DNA from 2 places in the Gilliamella sp. Fer4-1 genome. Region 1 is predicted to be linked to the other one. Evidence: riboswitches for the same ligand, from Rfam matches in the RefSeq annotation. Region 1 holds a riboswitch; the other holds the start of a gene.
What was found. A riboswitch is a leader RNA that binds a small molecule or an ion and turns the genes downstream of it on or off. The one in region 1 is predicted to bind preQ1.
Positions count from the first base shown of each region.

Region 2: it holds a riboswitch for preQ1, as region 1 does, so the genes downstream of both, queD (6-carboxytetrahydropterin synthase QueD) here and queF (preQ(1) synthase) in region 1, are expected to answer to the same signal.

Region 1 is NZ_LZGZ01000116.1:299-5,949, forward strand. Features, by position in the region: partial or broken gene hemN (oxygen-independent coproporphyrinogen III oxidase) at 1-781, opposite strand, end outside; gene yihI (Der GTPase-activating protein YihI) at 1,109-1,621, opposite strand; gene coaA (type I pantothenate kinase) at 1,791-2,726, shown strand; gene A9G30_RS04235 (DUF1090 domain-containing protein) at 2,751-3,188, shown strand; PreQ1 riboswitch class I at 3,733-3,777, shown strand; gene queF (preQ(1) synthase) at 3,780-4,253, shown strand; gene queC (7-cyano-7-deazaguanine synthase QueC) at 4,282-4,938, shown strand; gene A9G30_RS04255 (7-cyano-7-deazaguanine/7-aminomethyl-7-deazaguanine transporter) at 5,009-5,651, shown strand, end outside.
Region 2 is NZ_LZGZ01000056.1:417-6,779, reverse strand. Features, by position in the region: gene pbpC (penicillin-binding protein 1C) at 1-148, opposite strand, end outside; gene argS (arginine--tRNA ligase) at 225-1,958, opposite strand; gene A9G30_RS01890 (7-carboxy-7-deazaguanine synthase QueE) at 2,460-3,074, opposite strand; gene queD (6-carboxytetrahydropterin synthase QueD) at 3,071-3,499, opposite strand; PreQ1 riboswitch class I at 3,503-3,548, opposite strand; gene clpB (ATP-dependent chaperone ClpB) at 3,821-6,363, shown strand, end outside.

The DNA.
Region 1 (5,651 bases):
TCGGTAAATCATCATCTTTAATTTTACGTTGCGCGGCAAAACGATTTGGTAAATGAGCATAATTAAATACACTTAAACGATCGGGTGAAATATCTATCACTTTATTGAGCGTTTCGGTAAAGCTTTCTACGGTTTGCTTGGGTAAACCATAAATTAGATCTAGACTAATAGAGTGAAAACGATTTTTTCGTGCCTGATTAATAAGAGAACGTATTAGTGTTTCATCTTGTTTGCGATTAATTAGATTTTGGATTTCGTGGTTAAAATCTTGAATCCCCATACTCAACCTGTTAAAACCAACACTCGCTAAGTGGTCGATGGTTTGTGGCGTAATTTCACGAGGATCGATTTCGATCGACAGTTCGGCATTATCCGCAAAATTGAAGTGCTTTTTTAGCGAAGTAATCAGCCGAGTAATTTCATCATCAGTTAAAAAAGTCGGCGTACCCCCTCCCCAGTGCATTTGTGTTACAGTGCGTTGTTTGAATAATTTTGCCCGTTCGGCAATTTCAATATCCAAAATATCGAGGTATTTGGTGACTTTTTTTGTTTGGCGAGTAATGAGTTTATTACAACCACAAAAGTAACAAAGTTTATGACAAAACGGAATATGTACATAAAGCGATAATGGCTTTGTAGGGTAACGTGTGGCGGCCGATAAAAAGTCCTGCTTGCTAAATTCTTCATTAAATTCAAGTGCAGTAGGATAAGAGGTATATCTTGGACCAGAATAGTTATATTTTTCAATTAACGCCTGATCCCATAATTGCATATCAGTCATGCTGTTACTTCCGTTTAAATCTCTGTTTAGTGCTGTTATTTTTATCGAATTTTCGTATCAGTTTTCGATGATTTCTAATTTTTGTTTTAATTTTTATTTGATTGGTTTTATTTAAATATAACAATGTGCAAATTAATAACCCAAAATATAAACTTAGCATAATTAATATTGGCATTATGATTCGCTCGCTTTTAAGTTATTAATTAGAGGCATAAAAAATAAAGGTTGTGACATTAAATCACGAGCCGAAACTTAACTATTACAATGGCATTCCAGCTCGCATATCAGAAATATACAATCATGAGTATTAATTATATTTTCCTACCATTAGTTTCGTTTTAACAAACTAACAATATCTTCTTTCTTGTCGTCTTGATCTTCAATATCATCAAAATCGTCGTCAGTATAACCGAGCTCTTGCATTAACTCATCAATTCGATTTAATTTACTATCAAGATAAGTTTGTTGCTCTTTAGTTAGTTTGCTATTTTGCTCGACTAAATCCAGTAACTGATCTAATTTTGGATCATTTTCTAGTTGTTCTAACTCTTGTTGTGGAGATAAATTTGATGATAAAACCATTTTAGTTGGTTTAGTAGGTTGTTTAGCTTGTGTGACATTGCTTGAAGTTTCCGCAATTAAAGAAATTGGCTTTTTGCTACCCACACGTGGATCTTTGACTGTTTTTGTCGAATTTTTATTCTTGTTATTCTCTTGATTATTAAAGCGGGAACCACTTGGCAAACCTTTGTGTTTACGTTTACGCTTTAGTTCACGAGATTCTTCATTGATCTCTTGACGGCTTTTCTTAGTTTTTTGTTTCGATTTATTTTTTAACATACAATCTCAATTTAATACCAGAGTTAAAGATTTAGCTAGTATTTTAACAGTAACTTGACCAGATAGCTATGATGAAGCATCAATGCTAATTTGTGATTGTAAAAAATGAGATTTATGTATAATCTGAGCCAACTATTTGAGAATTAATTGCAATAGAGAAACATAAAACATGAACAATCATTTAAGCCCTTATATGCAATTTAGTCGTAAAGAGTGGGCTAGCTTACGTAATGCAGAGCCAATGACATTAACTTGTGACGAGTTAGTCTCTCTACAAGGCATTAATGAAGATCTGTCAATGGATGAAGTAAGTGATATCTATCTACCTTTATCCAGATTGCTTAATTATTACATTAGTAATAGTTTTAGCCGGCAGGCTGTTTTATCTAAATTTTTAGGCAAAAGCCAAAAAATTCCTTATATCATTGGTATAGCAGGAAGCGTTGCTGTGGGGAAAAGTACTACAGCTCGTGTATTGCAAGCATTATTATCTCGTTGGCCTGAGCATCGCAAAGTGGCTTTGGTGACAACTGATGGTTTTTTATACCCCAATAAATGCCTTGAAGAACGTGGAATAATGAATAAAAAAGGCTTTCCGCAATCTTATGATATTAAAAAACTGATCAATTTTGTTGCTGATATTAAGTCTGGCCAAGCACAGGTTAAAGCCCCCGTTTATTCTCATTTAGTTTATGATATTGTTCAAAATGAACAAATTATTCTCGATAGCCCTGATATTTTAATTCTTGAGGGATTAAATGTGTTACAAGGCGCTGTAAATTATGCACAAGCCAATAATCGTGTTTTTGTTTCTGATTATGTTGATTTCTCAATTTATGTTGATGCCGATGTTTCGTTGCTACACAATTGGTATGTCAATCGTTTTTTAAAATTTAGAGCAGGAGCATTTAGCGATCCCAATTCTTATTTTAATCATTACTCAAAATTGCCAGAGCAAGAAGCGCTTAACATCGCAAACCGTCTTTGGCATGAAATTAATGAATTGAATTTAATAGAAAACATCCTACCAACAAGGGAAAGAGCCAGCCTTATCCTAACTAAAGGCAAAGATCATAAAGTTGATTGTATTCAATTAAGAAAATAATTTAAAAAGGGGAAGAAGATCGATATGAAATTAACAATAAGATCAATTTGTAAGTTAATTTTTTTAGTATTAACAGCTATCGCTTTTATACCTAATATTTATGCAGCAAATCATGACGAATATCAAGGTGTAACTTGTTTTAGCAAAAAACACATTATGGAAAAACAAATTGATAAGGCAAAAAAGGCGGGTAACTTGCACCAAGCTCAAGGGCTTGAAAAAGCATTACATGATATCAATACATATTGTAATGATGATGATTTAAAAGCTAAATACACCGAAAAAGTAATTGAAAAGACTAAAAAAGTTGCCGAAAAAGAGCAAGCTTTAGCTAAAGCGCAAGCAAAAAGAGACTCCCAAAAAATAGCTAAACAAAAGCTAAAATTAAGTGAAGCTCAAAAAGAGTTGAGAGAAGCTAAAACTAAATTAGCTGAATTTTATAAAGAAATTCAAGTTAAATAAGGATGTGAATTCAAGCATAATTAACACCTTATTTACTGTCACTGATTTAGCGTTGAATATGTTCAATATATTTACATATATGAAAATAGAATATAAAATATTCAGCATTTTCAATACAATGGATAAGGTTATTTTAATGGCTAGCTTTTGGAAGAAAACATTCGGCGGTTTATCGGCAAGGTATTTAATACGACAATATTTATTTAGTTTTATAATTACTCTTCCTCCTTTATGTACCCTGATCTTCAAATTTAAAATGCCTGAAAGCATATATACAGTGATAGCTCTTTTAATATTATGGGGTTTATATCCATATTCTCGATTTGTTTATGAAAATGTTATTAGTTATATCGTTGGTGATAATACTTTCATTGTAAGTACAGAAACATGGCTCGTTACTAAATTCTTTACAATGGTAATATGCTTTGCTTTTAGTTGGGTGCTTGCTCCATGTGGTTATTATATTTATATTTTCAATCATCTAAGTTAGGATAAAGCGCTTATAACTAGACTTTTTTATTTAAAAAGAGTATGGTGTGCGCTTTGTTACGTGGTTCGTGAACCTCCCACGCTAAAAAACTAAGGAAAATTATGAATAAAGTTACACTACTTGGCGATCAATCTGTTCGCTATCCTACAACCTATTGTCCTGAAATACTCGAAACGTTCGATAATAAACACCCAACTAACGATTATTTTGTTAAGTTTAATTGCCCAGAATTTACTAGTCTTTGTCCTATCACTGGGCAACCTGATTTTGCGACGATTTATATTTCATACGTACCTAATATTAAAATGGTTGAAAGTAAGTCACTCAAGCTATATCTATTTAGCTTTCGTAATCATGGTGATTACCACGAAGATTGCATCAATATTATTATGAAAGATCTTATTAAACTAATGGATCCTAAATATATTGAAGTCTGGGGAAAATTTACCCCTCGCGGTGGAATCTCTATCGATCCTTATGCAAATTATGGTAAAGCCGGCACTAATTGGGAACAAATAGCGATGAGCCGTTTGGCTAATCACGATCTTTATCCTGAAAAAGTCGATAATCGCTAATTCAATTTACCCTAACAGGAAACTCTCAATGCAAACTCGTAAAGCACTAGTGATATTTTCTGGTGGGCAGGATTCTACTACCTGTTTACTGCAAGCCATTACTGATTATGGTCGTGAAAACGTCGAAACCATCAGCTTTCAATATGGTCAACGTCATGCTATTGAGCTTGAAAAAGCCAAGTGGATTGCTGAAGATCTTGGCGTTAAGCAAACAGTAGTGGATACCTCGGTGATTAAACAGACGACCAATAATGCTTTGATTGATGATTCACAAAAAATCACCGCAGCCAAAGAAGGCGATTACCCTAATACTTTTGTGGATGGACGTAATATGCTGTTTTTGCTTTTAGCTGGTTGTCATGCCAAGCAACACGGTATTAGTGACATTATTATTGGCGTTTGTGAAACCGATTTTAGTGGCTACCCTGATTGTCGTGATATTTTTATTAAATCAATGAATGTATCGATGAATCTTGCTATGGATTATAATTTCAATCTTATCACCCCTTTGATGTATTTGACTAAAGCTCAAACATGGGAAATGGCTGATAAACTGGGTTATTTGGGTTATGTCCGTGACCATACTCATACTTGTTATTACGGAATTGATGGTGGATGCGGCAAATGCCCGAGCTGTATTCTTCGAGATAAAGGATTAACAGAATACCTTAATCATTCAAATTAATTGAAACACTGGGTTCACTTACCCCATTAAAAAGGACAAATTTATGCACCTGAACGCTAATTCAGAACATATAAACCAATTTACTCACGCACAGCAAATCAAGGCTCTAAGCTGGCTTTCGTTTTTTCATATTTTGGTTATCGCTTCCAGCAATTATTTAGTACAAATTCCATTTGATATTTTTGGTTTTCAAACCACTTGGGGGGCGTTTACTTTTCCATTTATCTTTCTTACCACTGATTTAACTATTCGGGTATTTGGAGCGAGTTTAGCTAGGAAGATAATTTTTGTGGTGATGCTCCCCGCATTGCTATTTTCATATGTGATTTCCGTACTATTTTTTGAAACACATTGGGTTGGTTTATCGGCATTGACGGAATTTAATAGTTTTGTTTTTCGAATTGCATTAGCTAGTTTTGCCGCTTATTTAGTTGGACAATTGATGGATATTACTGTCTTTAACTATTTAAGAAAAAATAAATCGTGGTGGGTTGCACCAACAGCATCGGCTATCTTTGGGAATGGTATTGATACTATTGTCTTTTTTGCTATTGCCTTTTATCAAAGTAGCGATGAATTTATGGCAAATCATTGGGTCGAAATTTCTTTAATGGATTACAGTTTTAAAATTATCATTTGTGGCTTATTCTTTTTGCCTCTTTATGGTGTGATTTTAAATTTTATCCTAAAAAAATTAATTTTTGTCTCCAAAA
Region 2 (6,363 bases), on a different contig from region 1:
GTTGGTTATTGTCATCATAATAGCGTTTTGAAAAAGTTAGTGGTTCACAAAGAGGTGGATGTGGATACAAACGAATCACAAGGATAGCAATAAATAATAGCAACAAAGCCATTAACTTATTTTGATGACGAACAATAAATCCAATCATATTTAGTTATAAAAATTAAAATGTAATATATTTAAGCAAAAATGCCACTTATGCATTAGCATAGGCGGCGACTTAACTACATTTTATCAACCGTCTTAATACCTAACATGTCAAGACCAGTTTTAAGTGTTTTCGCTGTTAAAGAGGCTAATTTTAAACGGCTTTGTTTTAAACTTTCGCTTTCGGCTGCTAAAATAGGGCAGTTTTCATAAAAGCTTGAAAACAGCGTTGCAATTTCATAAAGATAAGCACAAAGCACATGAGGTGTTCCTTCACTAGCTACAATTGAAATAGTTTCATCAAACTGAATTAAACGCATTGCTAAAGCTCGTTCTTTGTCTGTGTCTAAACTAATTTTGCCTGTTAAACTGTCTTCGTTAATATTTTCTTTTTTAAATATGGACAGTACTCGAGTGTAAGCATATTGCAAATAAGGTGCGGTATTACCTTCAAATGACAACATATTATCCCAATCAAACACATAATCGGTAGTACGATTTTTTGAAAGATCGGCATATTTAACAGCACCAATAGCGACAGCATCAACTATTTGGGCAAGCTCACTGTCAGATAATTCAGGATTTTTACTACGAATTAACGTTGTTGCACGTTCACACGCTTCATCTAACAAATCATTTAATTTAACGGTATCACCAGAGCGAGTTTTAAATGGCTTGCCATCTTTACCCAACATCATACCAAACATATGGTGTTCTAGTTTTAATGATTCAGGCACATACTTCGCTTTATGAACAATTGTCCAAACTTGCTCTAAATGTTGATGTTGGCGGGAGTCAATATAATAAAGAATACGATCAGCATGTAATGTTTCGTAACGGTATTTAACGCAAGCAATATCAGTTGTCGCATAAAGGTAGCCACCATCACGTTTTTGGATGATAACGCCCATTGGTTCGCCTTCTTTGTTTTTATACTCATCAAGAAAAACAACAATCGCCCCTTCACTTTCAACCGCAAGCCCTTTCTGTTTTAAATCGGCAACGATATTAGGTAGCATGCTGTTATAGATGCTTTCACCCATGGTGTCTTCAAGCGATAAGGTAACATTTAAACGTTGATAAGTGGCAATATTTTGCGTCATGGTAATATCAACTAGCTTGCGCCACATATCACGACAATATTCATCGCCACCTTGTAATTTCACTACATAATTACGCGCTTTTTCGGCAAATACTTCGTCTTCGTCATAATGTTTTTTAGCTGCGCGATAGAAAGATTCTAAATCTGATAGCGCCATGTCATTAGCATGCTCATTTTGCATTTTTTCAAGATAAGCAATTAACATACCAAACTGAGTGCCCCAGTCTCCAACATGGTTAGCACGGATAACGTGATGACCTAAAAAAGATAAAACACGAACACTGGCATCGCCAATAATTGTTGAGCGCAAATGCCCAACATGCATCTCTTTTGCCACATTAGGCGCAGAATAATCAACCACAATGGTTTGAGATTTTGCAGGTAAAGTAATGTTAAGTTTATCACTGCTTAAAGCAATTTCATTTTGCTCAGCAATCCAACTATTTTTTAAAAAGATATTGATAAACCCAGGACCTGCAATCTCAACTTTTTCAGCAATATCATCAACATCAAGATGTTGTAAAACTGTCTGAGCAAGTTCCCGAGGTGGCATGCCTAGCTTTTTGGCAATTGACATAACGCCATTAGCTTGATAATCGCCAAATTGCACTTTAGTTGATTGCTTAATTAGCGCATCGCAGTTCTTATCTGCACCCGCCATAATCATTGCTTGCGAAACACGTTGTGTTAATAATTGTTGAATATTCACACTAAACCTAACTAATTATAATAAAATGACCAATATAATACCGACAAAGTCGATAATTGTCACTGATTGCATAAGTGGCTCGATGGTTTTTGCTTAAAGAAAAAGTGAAAAATTTAAGTAAAATCGATATTCTACTTTATGATTTATTATAAATAACCCTATTTGATTATTTGTCAGTATATTTAGGGCTGCAAAAAACATCAATAAAATCAATGGCTTTTCTGAATGATTTTTAAACAAAAAAATAAACTTATTTTGTGGATTATGTGTTTGGAGAACATTTGTGATTATCAATACCCCTTTTTACTAGCAAAGCTTAAAGAATCGACATAAAGCCACTTCATATCAACAAAAACCACTAAAAAATGGAGCAAAATGAAGTTATTTTATTAATTTAAGCAAATAGTGACTTATCTAATTAACTTTCATTATCTTTTTATTTAAAATTTTCTATTCAATCTCATTCTCCAATATTTAACGAGTTAGATTAAAAAATAGACACTATTCAATATCTGCAAGTTTATGACTTTGTATATTCAATAACCATTTATTATCTAATCGATTTTCGTTAATTTTTCCCAGTAGTTTTATGGTATCAAATATATTGAATGCACCATCTTTTTCACAAGGTGAAAGATAATAGCGTTTTGCCTGTATCTGAGTTTCGATATATTGGCAAAAAGCAATAAAATCACGGTGGTTTTCGGTAACAATTCGCACTTCATTGGCTGTTGGTTGGACTATTTTTTGATAGTGCGACTGGTAGCAAAATTTCGGGCTGAGGGCAATATAATCAATAAGCGCATCGACTTTGCCAAGACCGTTACTTTCAATGGCAATAAAATAACCAGCATTTTTTAATGACAAAAGTAGCTGTGGTAACGCTTTAACCCTAGTGGGTTCACCCCCTGTAATAATAATGTTTTTACTTTTGTATTCGCTTACTTTTGCTATTAATGCCTCTAAGGTAAATCGAGTAAATTGGCGAAAGTTAGTATCACACCAAGCACAATTTAAATTACAGCCTGCAAAGCGGATAAAAATAGCAGGCATTCCCGTATTATAACCTTCGCCTTGTAAAGATTCGAAGATTTCAACTATGCGAAATTCGATCATTTTGGGCTCCGATAATATTCACAATATGAAGTTGGTGTTTCCCATAATTTGATCATCGAAACAGGCAAATATTTAGATAAGCAATCAAAAATAAATTTACTCATCCCTTCTGCAGTTGTTCGGCACGGTAAGGCAAAGACTTTGCGATCCATTTCTTGCAATAATGTAGCAATACGGCACTCATTTCTATTATTTTGATTATAAAGGTAAGCGTGATCAAAAGGATCGACAATATACTTTTTAGCAATCATTTTTAGATCGGCATAATCCATTACCATATCTTGACTTGAACCACTATCGATAAGATCACCGCTAATTTCGACTAATAAGCGGTAAGTATGACCATGCAGGTTATGACACTTTTTATTGTGTCCATCTAGCATATGACAAGCATCAAATTGAAACTCTTTGGCTATTTTGAACATGTTGTATTCCTAGTTTTTTTACGTGGGATGGGTTACGAACCACGGTTAGCACGCCTAACAAAATAAAGGTGTTAATATAATGGATAAAAGTTGATTTGTCATCTTTCAACACTGGTTGAACGTGTATTTATGTATTGCAAACAACTTTATTTTGATGCTAATTAAGTTTTTTAAATACTCGCTAATTTACTGTACAAATTTTATAAAAAATATTTTAAATTTGCTCTTGAAATTTAGGTTGCAACACTCATTTAGATATCATGCAAATGGGTTGAATGTATACACGTTTAACTCAAATCTATTGCTCAGGAGATAAATACGATGAGGTTAGATAAATTAACAAACAAGTTTCAACAAGCTTTAGCTGATGCGCAGTCAATGGCATTAGGTAAAGACAATCAATATATAGAGCCTGTGCATGTTCTATCAGCCATGTTTAATCAAGAAGGCAGCAGTGTAGCGCCATTGTTAGCTTCAGCGGGTGCAAATGTAGCTATTTTACAACAAGAATTAACTCAGGCGATTGATCGATTACCGCAAGTTCAGGGTGTGGGTGGGGAGGTTATTCCATCACAAGAGTTTGTCCGTACACTTAATTTGTGCGATAAATTATCGCAAAAAAATGGTGACAGTTATATATCATCAGAGCTCTTTATCTTAGCTGCTTTAGAAGATAAAGGTAGCCTAAGTGATATTCTTAAAAAATCAGGTGTCAATAAAGACAAGTTTAGCCAAGCCGTCAATCAAGTAAGAGGTAGTGATAACGTGAATGATCCTAATGCAGAAGATCAACGAGGTGCGTTGAAAAAATATACCATTGATTTAACGCAACGGGCAGAACAAGGCAAACTTGATCCTGTTATTGGGCGTGATGAAGAAATTCGTCGAACTATTCAGGTATTACAGCGTCGTACTAAAAATAATCCCGTATTAATTGGTGAGCCAGGTGTAGGTAAAACCGCTATTGTTGAAGGATTAGCACAACGTATCGTTAACCGTGAAGTACCTGAAGGATTGCGTAATAAACGCGTTTTATCATTAGATATGGGTGCCTTGATTGCAGGTGCAAAATATCGTGGCGAATTTGAAGAACGCTTAAAGGCTGTACTTAAAGATTTAGCGAAAGAAGAAGGCCGTATTATATTATTTATTGACGAAATCCATACCATGGTTGGAGCAGGGAAAAGCGATGGTGCAATGGATGCTGGTAATATGTTAAAACCAGCACTGGCTCGAGGGGAATTACATTGCGTTGGTGCAACAACGTTAGACGAATATCGCCAATATATTGAAAAAGATCCTGCGTTAGAGCGTCGTTTTCAAAAAGTGTATGTTGCCGAGCCAACTGTTGAAGACACGATTGCTATTTTGCGAGGATTAAAAGAACGTTACGAATTGCATCATCATGTGCAAATTACCGATCCAGCCATTGTCGCTGCGGCAACGTTATCGCATCGTTATATTTCTGATCGTATGTTACCTGACAAAGCGATTGATTTAATTGATGAAGCGGCATCAAGTATTCGTATGCAAATGGATTCAAAACCGGAATCGTTAGATCGACTTGAAAGACGTATTATTCAACTCAAACTTGAGCAGCAAGCGCTTAAAAAAGAGTCTGATGATGCTAGTAAAAAACGTCTTGAGATGCTAAATGATGAACTTGCTGAAAAAGAAAAAGAATATGCATCACTTGAAGAAGAATGGAAGTCAGAAAAAGCGGCTGTTTCGGGTACGCAAAGCATTAAAGCTGAACTTGAAAAAGCACGTACTGAAATAGAGCAAGCACGTCGCGCTGGTGATCTGAATAAAATGTCTGAATTACAATACGGTAAAATTCCAGAACTCGAAAAGAAACTTGCTTCAGCAACACAGTTAGAAGGCAAAACAATGAAGTTATTGCGCAACAAAGTGACTGATAACGAAATTGCTGAGGTGTTGTCTAAAGCGACCGGTATTCCGGTTTCTAGAATGCTTGAGAGCGAAAAAGACAAATTATTACATATGGAAGATGCCTTACATAAACGTGTAATAGGTCAAAATGAAGCGGTTGTTGCTGTAGCTAATGCGATTCGTCGTAGTCGGGCTGGGCTTTCTGATCCTAATAAACCAATTGGATCGTTCCTATTTTTGGGACCAACAGGGGTCGGTAAAACTGAACTTTGCAAATCACTGGCTAACTTTATGTTTGACAGCGAAGATGCCATGGTACGTATTGATATGTCAGAGTTTATGGAAAAACACTCCGTTGCTCGCTTAATTGGCGCACCTCCTGGCTATGTCGGTTATGAAGAAGGGGGTTATTTAACCGAAGCAGTAAGGCGTCGTCCATACTCAGTGATATTACTTGATGAAGTTGAAAAAGCGCACCCAGATGTCTTTAATATCTTACTGCAAGTATTAGATGATGGGCGTTTAACGGATGGTCAAGGTCGCACGGTTGATTTTCGTAATACCGTCATAATTATGACATCAAACTTAGGATCTGACTTAATTCAAGGTCAAGTTGATCTAAGTTATGACGAAATGAAAGCTCTAGTGATGACAGTTGTAACTAAAAATTTTAGACCAGAATTTATTAATCGTATTGACGAAACAGTGGTATTCCACCCATTAGGTCAAGAAAACATCAAAGCGATTGCAAAAATTCAGTTGGCGCATGTTGAAAAACGCTTAGATGAACGTGGTTACCAAATGGATATTACTGATGCAGCGCTTGAACATCTTGCTAAAGTGGGCTTCGATCCAATTTATGGTGCAAGACCGTTAAAACGCGCAATTCAACAAGAGATTGAAAATCCATTAGCGCAACAAATACTGTCAGGCAAATTAGTCCCAGGTAAAACCATTCATTTGGATTTAGT